DNA from 3 places in the Cryobacterium sp. GrIS_2_6 genome. Region 1 is predicted to be linked to each of the others. Evidence: predicted binding sites of a transcription regulator. Region 1 holds the regulator's gene; each other region holds the start of a gene.
The links. Region 1 encodes LexA, which represses DNA repair genes until DNA is damaged. Its sites were predicted from a motif close to TCGAACANNTGTTCGA; they were not measured.
Positions count from the first base shown of each region.

Region 2: a site for LexA is predicted at 2,147-2,162, ahead of RCH22_RS06345 (DUF222 domain-containing protein). Genes of this name have one in related genera too.
Region 3: a site for LexA is predicted at 2,098-2,113, ahead of RCH22_RS18885 (intein-containing Rv2578c family radical SAM protein). Genes of this name have one in related genera too.

Region 1 is NZ_JAXCHP010000001.1:1,977,217-1,983,090, reverse strand. Features, by position in the region: gene metE (5-methyltetrahydropteroyltriglutamate--homocysteine S-methyltransferase) at 1-1,593, shown strand, start outside; gene lexA (transcriptional repressor LexA) at 1,706-2,410, opposite strand; gene RCH22_RS09835 (LysM peptidoglycan-binding domain-containing protein) at 2,733-3,107, shown strand; gene RCH22_RS09830 (histidinol-phosphate transaminase) at 3,216-4,304, shown strand; gene hisB (imidazoleglycerol-phosphate dehydratase HisB) at 4,330-4,968, shown strand; gene hisH (imidazole glycerol phosphate synthase subunit HisH) at 4,965-5,597, shown strand; gene priA (bifunctional 1-(5-phosphoribosyl)-5-((5-phosphoribosylamino)methylideneamino)imidazole-4-carboxamide isomerase/phosphoribosylanthranilate isomerase PriA) at 5,659-5,874, shown strand, end outside.
Region 2 is NZ_JAXCHP010000001.1:1,250,151-1,256,024, forward strand. Features, by position in the region: gene RCH22_RS06330 (DUF3099 domain-containing protein) at 1-283, opposite strand, end outside; gene RCH22_RS06335 (beta-ketoacyl-ACP reductase) at 418-1,128, shown strand; gene RCH22_RS06340 (zinc-binding dehydrogenase) at 1,137-1,895, shown strand; gene RCH22_RS06345 (DUF222 domain-containing protein) at 2,182-3,858, shown strand; gene serB (phosphoserine phosphatase SerB) at 3,895-4,542, opposite strand; gene RCH22_RS06355 (glucose-1-phosphate adenylyltransferase) at 4,539-5,783, opposite strand; gene glgA (glycogen synthase) at 5,865-5,874, shown strand, end outside.
Region 3 is NZ_JAXCHP010000001.1:3,911,013-3,916,886, forward strand. Features, by position in the region: gene RCH22_RS18875 (glycoside hydrolase family 6 protein) at 1-340, opposite strand, end outside; gene RCH22_RS18880 (malate:quinone oxidoreductase) at 510-1,982, shown strand; gene RCH22_RS18885 (intein-containing Rv2578c family radical SAM protein) at 2,122-4,269, shown strand; gene RCH22_RS18890 (ATP-binding protein) at 4,424-5,704, shown strand; gene RCH22_RS18895 (hypothetical protein) at 5,701-5,874, shown strand, end outside.

The DNA.
Region 1 (5,874 bases):
GCCCAGCGCCCGGCGATCTTCGTCGCCGCTCCCTACGGTAGCCTCGGCGACGCCCTCCCCGTACTCGCCGCCGCACCGATCGAGGCCATCGGCCTTGATCTCGTCCGCGGCACGCTCCCCGAGACGGCCCAGGGGCTCGACGGGAAGACCCTCGTCGCCGGTGTCATCGACGGGCACAACATCTGGCGCGGTGACCTGGCGGATGCATTCGCTCAGCTCACCGGGGCCGGCACCCTGTCGGCGCGGGTCACCGTCTCGACCTCGACGAGCCTCCAGCACGTCCCGCACACCGTCGCCGACGAGACCGCGCTCGGCGCCGAACTGGTGAGCTGGCTCGCCTTCGCCGACGAGAAGGTCGGCCAGGTTGTGACCCTCGCCCGCGGCCTGGCCGACGGTCGGGAGGCCATCACGGCCGAACTGGACGCCGCGACCGCCGCACTCGCCGCCCGCAGCGCCGCCCCCGGCGTCCGCGACGGTGCCGTGAGGGCCCGTGCCGCGGAGCTCACGGACGCCTCGTACAGCCGAGGCGTTTACGCCGACAGGCTCGCCGCCCAGGAGACCGCACTCGCGCTGCCCTTCCTGCCGACGACGACCATCGGCTCCTTCCCGCAGACCGGGGAGATCCGCCGTGCCCGCGCCCGCTTCCTCACCGGAGTGCTCAGCGCAGCCGAATACCGCGACCTGATGCGCGCGGAGATCGCCCGGGTCGTCGCCCTGCAGGAGGAGATCGGCCTCGACGTGCTCGTGCACGGCGAACCCGAGCGCAACGACATGGTGCAATACTTCGCCGAGAACCTCGACGGCTTCGCGGTCACCGAGAACGGCTGGGTCCAGTCCTACGGCAGCCGCTGCACCCGCCCGTCCATCCTGTGGGGCGATGTCTCCCGCCCGAAACCGATCACCGTCGAGTGGTCGACCTACACGCAGGGGCTGACGGAGAAGCCGGTCAAGGGCATGTTGACCGGACCGGTCACCATCCTCGCCTGGTCCTTCGTGCGCGACGACCAGCCCCTCGGCGAGACGGCGCGCCAGGTCGCTCTCGCCCTCCGCGACGAGATCGCCGACCTCGAGGCCGCCGGAATCGGCATCATCCAGGTCGACGAGCCGGCCCTGCGCGAACTGCTTCCGCTCAAGAAGGCCGGCCACGCCGACTACCTCGACTGGTCCGTCGGCTCGTTCCGGCTCGCGACCGCCGGGGTGCAGGACGCGACCCAGATCCACACCCACCTCTGCTACTCCGAGTTCGGCGTCGTGCTCGAGGCGATCCGCGCTCTCGACGCCGACGTGACGAGCATCGAGGCGGCCCGCTCCCGGATGGAGGTCGTGACGGACATCCAGGCCAACGGCTTCGACCACGGCATCGGCCCGGGTGTCTACGACATCCACTCGCCGCGGGTGCCGGGCGTTGCCGAGCTGACGGAGCTGCTCGACCGTGCCGTCGCCGCCATCCCGACCGGTCAGGTCTGGGTGAACCCGGATTGCGGGCTCAAGACCCGCGGCTACACGGAGACGGTCGAGTCTCTCGGAAACATGATCGAGGCCACCCGCATCGTGCGCGCCCGCCTCGCCGCAGGCATCCCCGCCCTCGCCTGATCCTCTTCGCGGCGAACACCCACCGCGCGAGATGCACCATTTCCGCCGCTTCGCGCCAGGCATGCCTGGCGCGAAGCGGCGCAGTTGGCGCGCACGGGGGAATTACAGGGGACTACAGGGACCGCAGGACGGCGACGATCTTGCCGAGGATCTCGGCGTGGTCACCGAGGATCGGCTCGAAGTTGGTGTTCCTCGGCAGCAGCCAGGTGTGGCCGTCACGCTGCCGGAAGACCTTCACCGTCGCCTCGCCATCGAGCATCGCGGCGACGATCTCGCCGTTCTCCGCGGTCTTCTGCTGGCGGACGACGACCCAGTCGCCGTCCATAATCGCGGCGTCGATCATCGATTCGCCGACGACCTTGAGCATGAACAGCTCGCCCTTGCCGACAAGCTGGCGCGGGAGCGGGAAGATCTCGTCGACCTGCTGGTCGGCCATGATCGGAACACCGGCCGCGATCCGCCCGACGAGCGGCACCATTGCCGCGTCGCCCACCGGGGTTCCCTGCTGGAAGTTCTCCGCGGCGCCGGCCGCGGTGTCCTCTGGCGACTGCGGCAGCTCGATCAGGACCTCGAGCGCCCGGGGCCGGTTCGGGTCCCTGCGCAGGTAGCCGCTCAGCTGGAGTTGGTTGAGCTGGTGGGTGACGCTCGACAGCGACGACAGGCCGACGGCGTCACCGATCTCCCGCATGCTCGGTGGATAGCCGCGCTGGCCGACAGATCGCTGGATCACGTCCATGATCGCGCGCTGCTTGTCGCTGAGGCTCTTCCTCCGACGTGTTCCGCCTCGTTCGGGGGAACTGCCGGTGAACGGGGTCACGCTGTCCGGGGTCACGCTGTCCTGGGTCACGATGTCGCTCCTGTCGGTGGCGGTGGGCGGTGGCGGGCGGTCGCCCCGGCGGATGCCGTGAGGCGACCGTATCCAAATGTCAGTGGTCGCTGGTTGAGTTCACACCAGTCAATCGAAACTGTAACCAGCTTGGGGCGAAGTACAGACATTCATTCGAGTGTGTCGTGTACTTCACCCCGATAATAACCGGAGAAAGTCTTGATTGTTCGAACAATCGAATATATATTCGGAACATAGCTTCGTATCCGGCTCTCCCGGCCGAGAGCCGGATACGAATACACAGGAGGCAGACATGAACACAACAATCGAGCTGGCCCCGGGGGCGCACACCCGGCTGCGCATCACCCGGCGCGGTCGTGCCGTGCTGACCGCGATCGCCGGCGTCCCCCTCGTCGTCGGCGCGCTTGCCCTCGCCCTCAACGGCGGACTCGCCGCCGCAGACGGCAGCACCTTGAGCGGCAGCAGCATGAGCGCCGACACGGGCGGAAGTGCGACGACGTTCGACTACGTCACGATCCAGTCGGGCCAGTCGTTGTGGCAGCTTGCCGAGCGCATCGCCCCCTCTGCCGATCCGCGCGAGGTGATCGCCGAGATCGTCAACCTGAACCAGCTGCCCTCTGAGAGCGTGCAGCCGGGCCAACGACTGGCCCTCCCGGCCGAATACTGAGCAAGCCGGATAGTGAGCAAGTCGGATACTGAAGCACCGGAGTACTGAGCAAGCCGAATACTGAACCACGGGCAATATGACCCGCCGGTGCTGAGGCCCATCGGTAATATGGGGGGAGTGACCAGTCTCAACGACCTGCCCCTCCGCGACAATCTTCGCGGGCTCACTCCCTATGGGGCGCCGCAGCTGCACGTGCCGGTCGCACTCAACGTGAATGAGAACACCCACGGCATCCCCGAGGACGTGGCCGTTGACATCGCCGCAGCACTGGCCGCCGCGATCCGGGGGATCAACCGGTACCCGGACCGGGAATTCACGGAACTGCGCGAGGCGATGGCCCGCTACCTCGGACACGGTCTCACCCGTCAGAACATCTGGGCCGCCAACGGCTCCAACGAGGTTCTCCAGCAGGTGCTGCAGGCCTTCGGCGGGCCGGGACGCACCCTCCTCGGTTTCGCCCCCACCTACTCGATGTACCCGTTGCTCGCCTCGGGAACCGGAACGCGCTGGGTCGCCGGTGACCGCGACGCCGACTTCGAACTCACCCCGAAGCGCGCCGTCGACTGGGTCAACCGGGTCAATCCCGACCTCGTCTTCCTGTGCTCCCCGAACAACCCGACCGGCACCCCGCTCTCTCTCGAAGTGATCGCCGCCGTCTACGACGCCTGTGACGGCATCGTGGTCGTCGACGAGGCCTACGCCGAATTCGCTCCGGTGGGGACGGCATCCGCTCTCACCCTGCTGCCCGGCCGGGAACGCCTGCTGGTCTCCCGCACGATGAGCAAGGCCTTTGCGTTCGCCGGGGCCCGGGTGGGCTACCTCGCCGCCGACCCGGCCGTGACGGATGCGCTGCGGCTCGTGCGCCTGCCGTACCACCTCTCCGCGCTGACCCAGGCCGCGGCCGTCGCCGCTTTCGCGCACACGACGGAGATGCTGCGCATGGTCGACGACATCCGCGGCCAGCGCGACCGCCTCGTCACCGAACTGCACCGGCTGGGCTACCGCCCCTTGCGGAGCTGGAGCAATTTCGTGCTGTTCGGCGGGGTCTCCGACCCGCGCGGAACCTTCGAGGCTCTGCTCGCCGAGGGCATCCTCGTGCGCGACGTCGGGATCCCCGGCCACCTGCGGGTCACGGCCGGCACCGAGCGCGAGACGAGCGTATTCCTCGACGCCCTCGAAGCACTGGGCCACGCGTAACCGCCCGGGCCAATAAACTAGCCGCATGAGCTCACAGTCACCGGCCGCACAGTCATCGACCGCACAGGCCCGCATCGCGCACCTGCAGCGGGAGACGAGCGAGTCGAGCATCGACCTGACGATCAACCTCGACGGCACCGGCGTCTCTGACATTCACACCTCGGTGCCGTTCTACGACCACCTGCTCACCGCGTTCGCCAAGCACTCCCTGACCGACCTAACCGTGCGGGCGTCGGGGGACATCGAGATCGATGTGCACCACACCGTCGAAGACGTCGCCATCGTGCTCGGACTCGCCATCCGGCAGGCGCTCGGTGACAAGTCCGGCATCTCCCGCTACGGCGACGCGCTCGTGCCCCTCGACGACGCCCTCGCCCAGGCTGTCGTCGACATCTCCGGCCGTCCGTACCTCGTGCACACCGGGGAGCCTGCCGGCTTCGAGTTCCACCTCATCGGCGGGCACTTCACCGGCTCGATGGTGCGCCACGTCTTCGAGGCGATCGCATTCAACGCGGCCCTCACCGTGCACGTCACCGTGCTCGGCGGTCGTGACCCGCACCACATTGCCGAGGCCGAATTCAAGGCCTTCGCCCGCGCGTTCCGCCAGGCCAAGGCCTACGACCCGCTCGTCTCCGGCATCCCCTCGACCAAGGGCGCCTTGTGACGAGCGTCGTCGTCTTCGACTACGGCACGGGAAACGTGCACTCGGCCGTCAAGGCTCTCGAACTCGCCGGCGCCGACGTGACCCTGACGAGCGACCGCCGCACAGCCCTCGAGGCTTCCGGCCTCGTCGTGCCCGGCGTCGGAGCGTTCAGCGCCGTGATGAGCGCCCTCACCGCCGTGCGCGGCGACGAGATCGTCGACCGCCGCATCGCCGGGGGACGGCCGGTGCTCGGCATCTGCGTCGGCATGCAGGTCCTGTTCGAGCACGGCGTCGAACGCGGCTCGGACACCGAGGGACTCGGCGAATGGCCAGGCACCGTCGCCCAGCTGCCCGCCAAGATCCTGCCGCACATGGGCTGGAACACCGTCACCCCCGACCCGGACTCGCGCCTCTTCGCCGGGATCGAGGACGAGCGGTTCTACTTCGTGCACTCCTTCGCCGCCCAGGAGTGGACGCTCGAGGTCACGCCGCCGTTCCCGCGGCCCCGGCTCACCTGGGCGGAACATGGCGGACCGTTCCTCGCCGCTGTCGAGAACGGACCGCTCTCCGCGACCCAGTTCCACCCGGAGAAATCGGGCGAGGCCGGCATCCGCCTGCTGAAGAACTGGATCGGCACCCTGCGGGACTGACCGTCCCCTCTCGCTTTTGTTCGGCGGCCCGGCCGCACCCATCCCTGATCTGAGGACTACCGTGACTGAAACCACCACCCGCCTCGTCCTGCTCCCGGCTGTCGACGTCGCGGACGGCAAGGCCGTGCGCCTCACCCAGGGCGAGGCCGGGACCGAGACCAACTACGGCGACCCCGTCGACGCCGCCCTCGACTGGGCGAGGCAGGGCGCCGAGTGGATCCACCTCGTCGACCTCGACGCGGCCTTCGGGCGCGGCACGAATACCGACGTGATCAGC
Region 2 (5,874 bases), 730 kb from region 1:
AGGATTCAGGCCCGGTCGAGGACTGACCGCGGTAGAGCTGAACGGCTCCCGGGCGGAGGACAGCGGTTCCCGCTCCGTTTCCGTGGACGTTTGCGACGATGACCGCGAAATAGGGAAGCAGGATCGCTCCGGCGGCGCAGACCAGAAGCCACCAGCCGTGCACGAAAAGCATCAGGATGATGCACACCATCCGGATGCCCATGGTGACCGAGTATTTGATCATACGGGCGCGTCGCTCGGCCTCCGGAGACGGAGGCAGGGACGTGATCGACTGCTGTTTCATACTCTCATCGCTTCGGTCAACCGGTGGAGGTTTTGCCTGACAAGACTACGTCTCGCCCGGTGTGTGGGATGACACCGTAAACTGGAATATACGTGCGTACGGCTGGTCGTTCGCTGGGAATAGATTGGAACCGTATGCCCTCCGTCAGGACCGTTCTCGTGACCGGGGGCAACCGTGGGATCGGCTTTGCCATCGCCGAAGAATTCGTGCGTCAGGGCCATCGGGTCGCGGTCACGGCCCGCTCCGGGTCCGGCCCAGAGGGCAGCCTCACGGTGCGCGCCGACGTCACGGATGCCGCATCGATCGATGCCGCGTTCACCGAGATCGAAGCGTCCCTCGGACCGGTCGAAGTCGTCGTGGCCAACGCCGGCATCACCAGAGACACCCTCCTGATGCGGATGACGGAAGACGACTTCACCTCCGTGATCGACACGAACCTGAGCGGCGCCTTCCGCGTCGTCAAGCGCGCGTCCAAAGGCATGCTCAAGGCCAGGTTCGGCCGGATCGTGCTCATATCGAGCGTGGTCGGCCTCTACGGTTCCGCCGGGCAGGTCAACTACTCCGCCTCCAAGAGCGGGCTCATCGGGCTCGCCCGCTCGGTCACGCGCGAGCTCGGCGCCCGCGGCATCACCGCGAACGTCGTCGCACCCGGCTTCATCGAGACCGAGATGACCGCGGAGCTTTCCGAGGCGGTCCAGGCCGAATACAAGAAGAACATCCCGGCAGGACGCTTCGCTTCCCCCGCCGAGGTCGCCAGGGTCGTCACGTGGCTCGCGGGCGAGGACGCCGGTTACATCTCCGGCGCCGTGATCCCGGTCGACGGCGGACTCGGAATGGGTCACTGACCTTCGCCATGCGACCGACACTGACCGCGACAATGCGGGCGGTCGTCGTCGACGGTCCTGGTGATCCCGGTGTTCTGCGTGTCCGCGACGTGCCGATGCCGACGCCGGCCGGGATCGTCGTGCCCTTCACCAGCGGACTCGGCTGGGACGTTCTCGGTGCCGTGTCCGAGATGCTGCAGACGGCGGCGGGGTCGCTGCGTGTCGGGCTGCAGGCCGTCGGCGGCCAGAGCCTGCTCATCCGCGGCGGAACGTCCTCTGTCGGCCTCGCACGGGCCACCCTCGGCGCGCTGCGCGGGATGCGGGTGCTGTCGACCACGCGGAATCCGTCGAGCGTCGGCCTGCTCGAGGCTGCAGGCGCCGACCACGTCATCATCGACGATGGCGAGGTCGCGCGCAGGGTGCGGGAGATCGTGCCGGGCGGTGTCGACGGAGCCGTCGAGCTCGTCGGCGTCAACGTCCTGCGCGACACCCTCCGAGCGGTGCGAGCCGGAGGCACCGTCTGCTTCACCGGGATGCTCTCCGACACCTGGACGATCGACGAATACTACCCGATGGACTGGCTCCCCAACGGCGTGTGCCTCACCGCGTACTCCGGAGAGGCGGCAGACCTGACATCGGCCGAGTTGCAGGCCTTCCTCGACGCCGTCGCAGCCGGTCACGCGCGTGTCCCGGTCGGCCGTGGCAACAGGCTCGATGAGATCGAGCAGGCCCACCGGGACATGGAGGCCGGCACCGCCGGCGGAAAGCTCGTCGTCCTTCCGCGCTGAACTCCCCGACGGCGGTCGGATGGATCGTCACACCGCTGGCGAACGGCGCCGGTCACATACACAGCGTCCGCCAGGGGTTGGTGCTCTCGTTTCCAGATCGGCCTTACGATTTCAGTGAGATGACCAAATCTGAATTGCCCCTGAACCCAAGCTGTTCGGCCATGATCGAACGATTCCTATCTCACTGGAATCGTAAGGCCGTTCCAGATGTGAAACTCGAGATGAGAAGCCTGAAATGATGTGAGCAAGTCTCGCATTCATGTTCGATTCGGGGTAGAATCGGGGTATGGCAGGAGCTTCGGATCCCCAGTCACACACCCCGCAGGCAGAGAATCTGGCCGCGGGTGATCAGCCCACCACGGTTGTAGAGTCGGCTCATCCGGTTGTGGTTGCCGAGGGCTTTGAGGGCGCGGAGGGGCTGGCCGGGTCGGTGCCGTCGGTGCCGTCGGTGCATGCGGATGCTGTCGCCCGGCTCGCCGAAGCGCGTTCGGCTTTCGCGGACGCACTGGCGGCGATCCCGGTCGGGTTGCTCAGCGATGCGGAAGCGGTCACGGCGCTCAAGGAAGTGGAGGCCATCGGCCGGACCGTCGACGCCGCCCGGGTGAATACCGCGACGGATGTGGACCGGCGGGCCCGGGTGCTCGGTCGGGAAGGCCTGGCCTGGAAGATGGGGTGCCGGGGCCCCTGGGATGTACTCACCCGGGTGACACGCGTATCGGCCCGGGAAGTGAAGCGCCGCATCAAGCTCGGCGACGCGGTGTTGCCCCGCCGGGCAGGCCTGGCGGTGTTGCCGCCGCTGTTCCCGGTCGTCGGGGCCGCGCTGACCGCGGGGGACATCGGGGTCGAAGCGGCGGAGCTGATCACGACGGGACTCGGGGCGGTCAGTCACCGGGCGGTCCCGGCGGAGGTCGAGGTCGCCGAACGGGCCCTGGTCGCCACGGCGGCGGGGTGGATCACCCCGGAGACCGAGATCCTCGCCGGCGCCGGAGTCCCGGCGGCCGCGGACCTGATCCGCGGCATGGTGTTGCAGTGGCAGGCCATCCTCGACCCCGACGGGATGCTCCCGACCGAGGATGTGTTCGAGGCGAAGTCCAACATCGGCTTCGGCCAACTCAAGAACGGCTTGTACCCGGTCAAGGGCGGAGTCACGCCGGAACTCTACGGGATGATGAACACCCTCTTCGACGCCTTCCTGAGCTTCCATTCCCGACCCGCGTTCCCGACGGCCGAAGAACAAGCCCTGATGGACTCGGGGCAGATGATCCCCGGCGCCGAATCCGCCGGTACCGGCGCGGGCACCGAGACCGACACGGGACCGGAGCTGGACGTGATCGAGGCGGAGCTCCGGGAGCGCCGCGCGGACACCCGCAGCGGTGGGGAGAAGCGCGCGGACATTCTCCGGGCGCTGTTAGAGCACGCTGCCCGGGACGAGGGCACCCCGTCGATGGGTGGGTCGGCGCCGACGGTGATGGTGCACGTGAACGCGGCCGACCTCGCCTCGGGGGTCGGGGTGGGGTGGATCGACGGGGTCGAGGCCCCCGTGTCGCTCAAGACGGTGCATCAGCGGATCTGTGACGGCGGCTTCCAAGGGGTCCTGTTCGGGGCGAACAACGAGGTGCTCAAGCTTGGTCCGGAGCGGCGGTATTTCAACCGGGCGCAACGCCGGGCGATTACCGCCCGGGACGGCGGCTGCATCATCCCCGGCTGCAAAGCCCCGGCGCACTGGGCCGAAGTGCACCACGTGAAGCCCTGGGCGAAAGACGGGCCGACCAACGTCGACAACGGGGTACCACTCTGCTGGTTCCATCACCACACCATCGATACCTCGGGGTGGGAGATCCGGATGGTGAAAGGGTCACCCCAGGTCCGGGCTCCCGGGTTGATCGACCCGCAACGGCTCTGGCGCCCACCGAACAGGCACCGCGCCCACCAGGTCCTCACCGGACCACCCAGACGCGACTAGAGTCCACCGCACACGGCGGCGCCTGTAGCGGAAGCGCTAGCCGCGGAGGCCGAGGATGGGCAGGACCTGGCTGAGGTCGCAGATGTCGATCGCGACATCCGCCTGTGCCCGCACGAGAGGCTTCGCGTTGAACGCGATGCCGAGACCCGCGACGTGCATCATCTTCAGGTCGTTCGCTCCGTCGCCGACGGCGACGGTCTGGGGGAGCGCGACGCCGAGTTCCGCCGCCCACTCCTGGAGGGTGTCCGCCTTCGCGGTTGCGTCGATGATCGGCCCGACGAGGTTGCCGGTGAGGTGGCCGTCGATGACTTCGAGCCGGTTGGCTCGCCAGTGGTCGATGCCGAGGCTCTCCGCGAGCGGATCGAGCACTTCGTGGAACCCGCCGGAGACGACCCCGATCCTGCTGCCGTGGGCATGCAGCCCGGCGATGAGCTCATGGATACCCGGAGTCGGGCGCACCAGGAGTCCGACGCCGGTGAAGACGCTCTCCGGCAGGCCGGCGAGCGTCTTCACCCGGGCACGGAGGCTCTGGGCGAAGTCGATCTCACCGCGCATGGCCTGCTCGGTCACCGCAGCGACGAGTTCGAGCGAACCAGCGGCATCCGCCAGGAGTTCGATGACTTCGTTTTCAATCAGGGTGGAATCGGAATCGAGGACGACAAGGAAACGAGTGGGACGGGTCACGGGTGTACGTGCACGCCCTTGCCGACCACGGTGATGCCGGACTCGGTGACGCTGAAGCCGCGCGCGAGGTCGCGGTCCCTGTCGACGCCGACGGAGGCTCCGGCGGCGACGACGACGTTCTTGTCGAGGATGGCCCGACGCACGGTCGCGCCGGGCAGGATCTGCACCCGGTCGAAGAGGATCGAGTCCGCGATGTGGGCGCCGGAATCGATGGCCACCCACGGCCCGAGCACACTGCGCTCGATGTGGGCGCCGGAGATGACGCAGCCGAGGGACACGATCGAGTCGATCATCGTGCCGAGCGAGCCACGCCCGTCACGGACGAACTTGGCCGGCGGCGAGTTGAGCTGCTGGCTGAAGATCGGCCACTTCTGGTTGTAGAGGTTGAAGACCGGGAGCGCGCTGATCAGGTCCTGGTGTGCCTCGAAGAAGGAATCGATGGTTCCCACGTCGCGCCAGTAGTACCGGTCGCGATCGGTGGAGCCCGGTACCTCGTTGCGCTGGAGGTCGTAGACACCGGCTTCGCCGCGGGACACGAAGTCGGGAATGATGTCCCCGCCCATGTCGTGGCTCGAGTCGGTGCGTTCTCCGTCCCGCAGCACGGCCTCGATCAGGGCGTCGGCGTTGAAGACGTAGTTGCCCATCGAAGCGAACACCTCGTGCGGCGCGTCGGCGAGGCCGATCGCGTCCTTCGGCTTCTCGCGGAACTCCCGGATGTGGTCCGGAGTCGCCCCGTCGACCTCGATGACGCCGAACTGGTCGGCGAGGCCGATCGGCTGGCGGATCGCAGCAACCGTGGCCTCTGCGCCTGAAGCGATGTGGGCGGCGATCATCTGGCTGAAGTCCATGCGGTAGACGTGGTCGGCGCCGACCACGACGACGATATCGGGCTTCTCGTCGTGGATCAGGTTGAGGCTCTGGAGGATCGCGTCCGCGGAGCCAGAGAACCAGCGCTTGCCGAGGCGCTGCTGCGCGGGCACGGACGCGATGTAGGAGTTGAACAAGCCGCCGGAGACGTGCCAGGTCTGGGAGACGTGACGGTCGAGGCTGTGCGACTTATACTGCGTCAGGACGACGATCTGGGTCAACCCGGAATTGATCAGGTTGGACAGTGCGAAGTCGATGAGCCGGTAGTTGCCGCCGAACGGCACGGCCGGCTTTGCGCGGTCCTCCGTCAACGGCATCAGTCGTTTGCCCTCGCCACCAGCGAGTACGATTCCAAAGATCTTCTTCGATGCCATGTCTTTACAGTAAGGGCATCCGGGGCCCGTGGCCACCCGAAAACGGTGTGTCGGATGCGATGCTGCGCTAGTTTTACTTTCATGCGAGTCG
Region 3 (5,874 bases), 1.9 Mb from region 1:
CCTTGATCGCGGCATCTGTGATGGTCGCGACCTCTTCGCCGACCGTGTCGAGCGGATACTTCTCCGGCGTCAGCCAGATCGCTGCGGGCTGGGCGGCGAGCCGCCTCAGCGCCGTCGCCGTGACCGAGGTCGCCCCGGACCTTTCGGCTGCATCCGCTGCGGCCTGCGCCGCAGAGGAGGACGGATTGACGTAGAACGATGTGGTCGCCAGCGGGTTCACGGTCTGACCTCCGGGTACCTGCAGGGCGAAAGCGCTGACGAAGGTGCCGAGGGCAAGGACGGGCACCGCCAGGGCGATGATGCCGAGGACGAGACCTGTACGAGAGCCGGACGGATGCACGCATCCGCCCTATCGGGGGGGTTCGACAAATATGTTACGCAGGAGTATCGTCTGACGGTTATCTGTCCCCTTTCGGCGTCCCATTTCGCCCCCAGTCCGGGGTGATCGGCGGCATCGGACGCGGTCAGGCGCGCGTGCGCGCGGCGTTACACTCGAACGTGTGAATCCAATGGCGCAGGTTGATGTCGTACTTATTGGTGGCGGCGTCATGAGCGCCACTCTCGGAACCTTGATCAAACAAGTGCAGCCCGACTGGAGTATTGAGGTCTACGAGCGCCTCGGCGAGGTCGCCCAGGAGAGTTCGAACCCCTGGAACAACGCCGGGACCGGTCACGCTGCCCTGTGCGAGCTCAACTACATGCCCCAGGCGAGCGACGGAAGCGTCACCGCCGACAAAGCCGTGAGCATCAATGAGCAGTTCCAGATCAGCCGCCAGCTCTGGTCGTCCCTGGTCATCGACGGCGTTCTTCCCGAACCGACGAAGTTCATCAACTCGACGCCGCACATGACGTTCGTGCACGGCAAATCCAACGTCGAGTACCTGCGCAAACGGTTCGCGGCGCTCAAGGACCAGCCGCTCTTCCACGGGATGGAATACAGCGAGGACCCGGCCGTCATCGGCACCTGGACCCCGCTGCTCACGAAAAATCGCCCGAAGAACCAGCGCATCGCCGCGACCCGGATCGCGTCGGGCACCGATGTCGACTTCGGCGCACTCACCCGCTACCTCTTCGACGACCTCGCGACCAAGGGCGTCGGCGTCCACGTCAACCAGCAGGTCACCGGCCTGAAGAAGCTGACGGACGGCACCTGGCGGCTGAACCTCCGGCGCCTCGTCGGCGGGCATCCCAGCACGGTGAAGGCCCGCTTCGTGTTCGTGGGTGCCGGCGGCGGTGCGCTCGCCCTGCTGCAGCAGAGCGGCATCCCCGAGGCGCGGGGCTTCGGCGGCTTCCCGATCAGCGGCCAGTTCCTGCGCACAACCAATCCCGCGGTCGTCGCCCAGCACCAGGCCAAGGTCTACGGCAAGGCCGCCGTCGGCGCCCCGCCGATGTCGGTCCCGCACCTCGACACCCGCCACGTCGAGGGGGAGGCCTCGCTGTTGTTCGGGCCTTTCGCGGGGTTCACGCCCAAGTTCCTCAAGTCGAGCACCTGGTTCGACCTCCCCTTCTCTGTCCGTGGGCACAACATCGGTCCGATGCTCGCCGTCGCCCGGCACAACGTCGGCCTGATGAAGTACCTCTTCGGCGAGGTCTTCGCGTCCCGCACTGCCAAACTCAAGGCCCTGCAGGAGTTCATGCCGACGGCCAAGATGGCCGACTGGGAGCTCATCACCGCGGGCCAGCGTGTTCAGGTGATGAAGAAGGACCCGAAGGAGGGCGGAGTGCTGCAATTCGGCACCGAGGTCATCACCTCGGCCGACGGCAGCATCGCCGGCCTGCTCGGGGCATCCCCCGGGGCATCGACCGCGGCTCCGATCATGGTCGACCTGCTCCAGCGCTGCTTCCCCGAGCAGTACCCGGCCTGGGAACCGCGACTCCGCGAACTGATCCCGAGCCTCGGCACGACCCTGTCCGACGCCCCCGCCCGCGCCGCAGCCTCCCTCGCCGCGACCGCCGCGACCCTGCACCTCACCAACCCCTGACCAATCCGACGGAGTTTTTGCGTTTTCTGTCCGTGAGCGGGCGGTTTCGGCTCGTTTTCGACAAAATCTCCGTCGAATCGGTGAGGGTGGATGCCGCGGCACCCTTGCGCAAGTATCGAACGTGTGTTCGAATGTAAGCATGCGGTGGAGCGGGCAGGAACTCACAACGGAACAGGCGGGCGCGCTTCCCGGCCTTGCCCGGCTGAACAACCTGGTGCGGAGCGTGCGCACACCCGAGTTCGCGGGGATCACCTTCCACGAGATCCTGGCCAAGTCCGCGCTCAACCGGGTACCCGGCCAGAGCGCCATGCCGTTCGGCTGGACGATCAACCCCTACCGAGGCTGCTCCCATGCCTGCACATACTGCCTGAGCCCGGAAACGCTCATCCTGATGGCGGACGGGCGGCAGAAGCCGCTCTGGCAGGTCAGGGTTGGCGATGCGATCATGGGCACGGAGACCGTCGGCGCCTACCGGCGGTATATGCAGACGACAGTGCTCGCTTCGTGGGACACCCGGAAGCGCGGCTACCGCGTCACCCTAGCTGACGGAACCGAGCTCGTCGCCAGCGGAGACCATCGCTTCCTCACCGAACGGGGTTGGAAGTACGTCACCCGCGCCATGCGCGGGGACGACCAACGTCCCTACCTGACCGAGAACAACAAACTCATGGGTTTCGGGCTCAATGGGCTCACGGAGGCGACGCAGCCGAACTACTTCGCGCCGAGTTACCGACGCGGGTACTTGACCGGCATGATTCGCGGTGACGGGATGATGATCTCGCGCGACTATCCACGTCGAGCCGGCGGCGGAAACAAAGTGCGGCTCTTCCGGCTTGCCTTGACGGACGTCGAGGCGCTCAACCGCTCGAGACTGTTCCTCGAACAGGAGGGAGTAGTCACGCAGACCCGTCCGTTCTCCGCGCCTTCCCTCACTCGGCGCGCCGTGACCTCGATCTACTCGGGCAAGGCCGCGTCGTTCGCCCGGATCGCGGAGCTCATCCGCTGGGTTGACGACCCCGACGACGATTGGCATGCCGGGTTTCTTGCCGGTGTTTTCGATGCGGAGGGCTCAGGTTCGCGAGGCATTCTGCGGATCAGTAACAAGGACGCGACGATACTCGACAACATCCAGAAGTCCATGTCCGCGCTGGGTATTGAGCACGTGTTAGAGGGTGCGCGGCCGAACGGCGTTCGCTGTGTTCGGGTTACCGGCGGGCTGCCGATGCGTTCCAGGTTCTTCGGGCTGGTAGGCCCCGCGATCGACCGGAAGCTGTCCATTGCCGGTGCAGCAGTGAAGTCCGCGGCATTGCTGCAGGTCGTGTCCGTGGAGGACCTGGGGAGCACGATGGACATGATCGATATCTCGACCGCGACCGGAGATTTCATCGCGAACGGGGTCATCAGCCACAACTGTTTTGCTCGCAACACGCACACGTACCTCGACCTCGACGCAGGCAAGGACTTCGACAACGAGATCATCGTGAAGGTCAACGTCGCCGAGGTGCTCCGCAAGGAGCTCGCCAGGCCCGCCTGGCAGCGCAACGCCGTCGCGCTCGGCACCAACACCGATCCCTACCAGCGCGCAGAGGGCCGCTACCGGCTGATGCCGGGCGTGATCGCGGCGCTCGCCGACTCCGGAACCCCGCTCTCGATCCTGACCAAAGGCACCCTGATCCGGCGCGACCTCGACCTGCTCGTCGAGGCGAGCACGCTCGTGCCCGTCGACCTTGCCCTCTCGATCGCGATCTATGACGACGAACTGCAGTCCGCGGTCGAGCCGGGCACCCCATCAACGGCGGCGCGCCTCGCCACGGTGACCGCGATCCGGGAACGCGGCCTGCGCTGCTCGGTGTTCATGATGCCGATCCTGCCGTTCCTCACCGACACCCGCGCGCACCTCGACGATGCCCTCCGCCAGGCGAAGGCCGCCGGGGCCTCCGACGTGATGTACACCGCGCTGCACCTGCGGCCGGGGGTACGCGACTGGTTCATGCAGTGGCTCGCGAGGGACCACCCCGACCTCGTGCCCCGCTACCACGAGCTCTACGGTCGCAACGCCTACGCACCCAAGGGCTACCGGCAATGGCTCGCGCTCCGGATCAAACCGCTGATCCGGGCGCACGGGCTCGAGCACGGGATCGAGGATCCCGTCACCGGCGGCGTCCGCTCCCGCGCGCTCGCCCGCCCCGCGCCCGCCGTCCCTGCGTTCCCTGGCCAGCCCGTGCCCGGCCCGAGGTTGCTCATCGCGGGCGAGCTCCCTCCTGAGCTGCACCCGACCTTGTTCTGAACGGCGGCCTCGAACAGCGGATGCCTCGCTGCGGCCCGGCCCCCGGCTCAGGTGTCGCAGATCGACGTTCAACGCTCACGCGAACCTCGATTCGCGACCCCTCACGCAAGAAGGACTCCGCCGGATGCGATAATCGACGGAGAACGGAGCGGCAATGACCCTAGGCCTCCCCGACCATCTGGTCGGCACCTCTGTCGGGCGCGCCCTGGCCCAGGCCACGCACTGGTTCGGCCTCACCTGCCTGGTCGGCGCCCTCGTCTCGATCGCCGTGCTCGGCATCAGCCACCCGAGCGCGCAGATCGGCGTGAGCCTGATCGGGATCCTCTCGATGGCGATCCTCCTTTTCCTTCTGTCCCGCCACCGCACCGTGCTGCTCTCGGTCGCCTACCTCCTCGTTGGCGCCGTCGTCACGTACGTCGTCAGCGTTACCCTGCTCGGGCTGCCTGAGCTCTTCCACAGCTCGGACGTCTTTCTCGTGTCGATGCCGAAGATGGCGCTCCTGATGGTCGGCGGCGTCGGAACGGGCGCCCTCGTGGGCGTGCTCTGGGGCACCGCCGGCTTCATCCTCGCCGAGACCGTGACGGTCATCGCCGCCCTCGAGACCGGGGTGCCGTATCACCCCGATGCGTTCACGGTGTCGACGTACCTCTTCCTCGTCGGGGTGATGCTCGTGAGCGGCCTCGGCAGGCGCAGGCACCGTCCGGTCCAGCTCGCCATGCACCGGGCGCTGCAGGAGGACCAGTCGCGGCTGCTGCGGCACGAACTCGACGTGCGCGCGGTCGCCCTCAGCCAGGACACCACGCTCAACCAGCTTGTCGCGCTCGTGCACGCCCACCCCGGTCCGCTCGGCCCGCACCTGGCCGCCGGCATCCGTGAGACCGTGGACACCCTGCACGGCACAAGCTGGCTCACCGACTCCGACGAGCGACTCTCCGGCCCGGACGGCTGGCTCGACAGTGCCGTCTACTCCGCGATCGAACGCTGCCGTGACCGCGGCCTCGTCGTCGAGGTCACGGGGGAGCGCGCCGCCCTCGGCCGCCTCGACGCGGTCGCCGACCGCGAGCTCGGCCTCGCCGTGCAGCAGTGCCTGATCAACGTCATCCTGCACGCCGGCATCGTCTCAGCTGAGGTCGTCATCGAATCCACCGACCACGATCTCTCCGTGATGGTCATGGATGCCGGCCGCGGCTTCACGGAATCGGAGACCGGCGCCGATCGCCTCGGCCTTCGCCAGGCGGTGCGCCGCCGGATCGAGCGCCTCGGCGGCTCGGTCACGATCATGACCCGTCCCGGTGCGGGCACCTCCGTGCTCCTGACGGTGCCTGCGCCTCCCGGCGACGCCGTCGAACGGCCCGGTACCGGTGCGGCAAGCGGCCCGGCATCCGATCCGGCCGGCGACACCGCGAGCGACGCCGGGATCGGCTGGCCGCTATGAGCCGCAGCTCCCTGACCCAGCAGCAACTCGATCCGCTCGGAGCCCTCTCCGCGTGGCCGCTCGCGCCGGCGATCGCCGCGATCGTCACGGTCTCCGCAGTCACGGCCACGATCACCCAGGCCGGCCAGACCGGGAACGCGCTCCTGGGCTCCCTTGCGATCGTGGCCGTC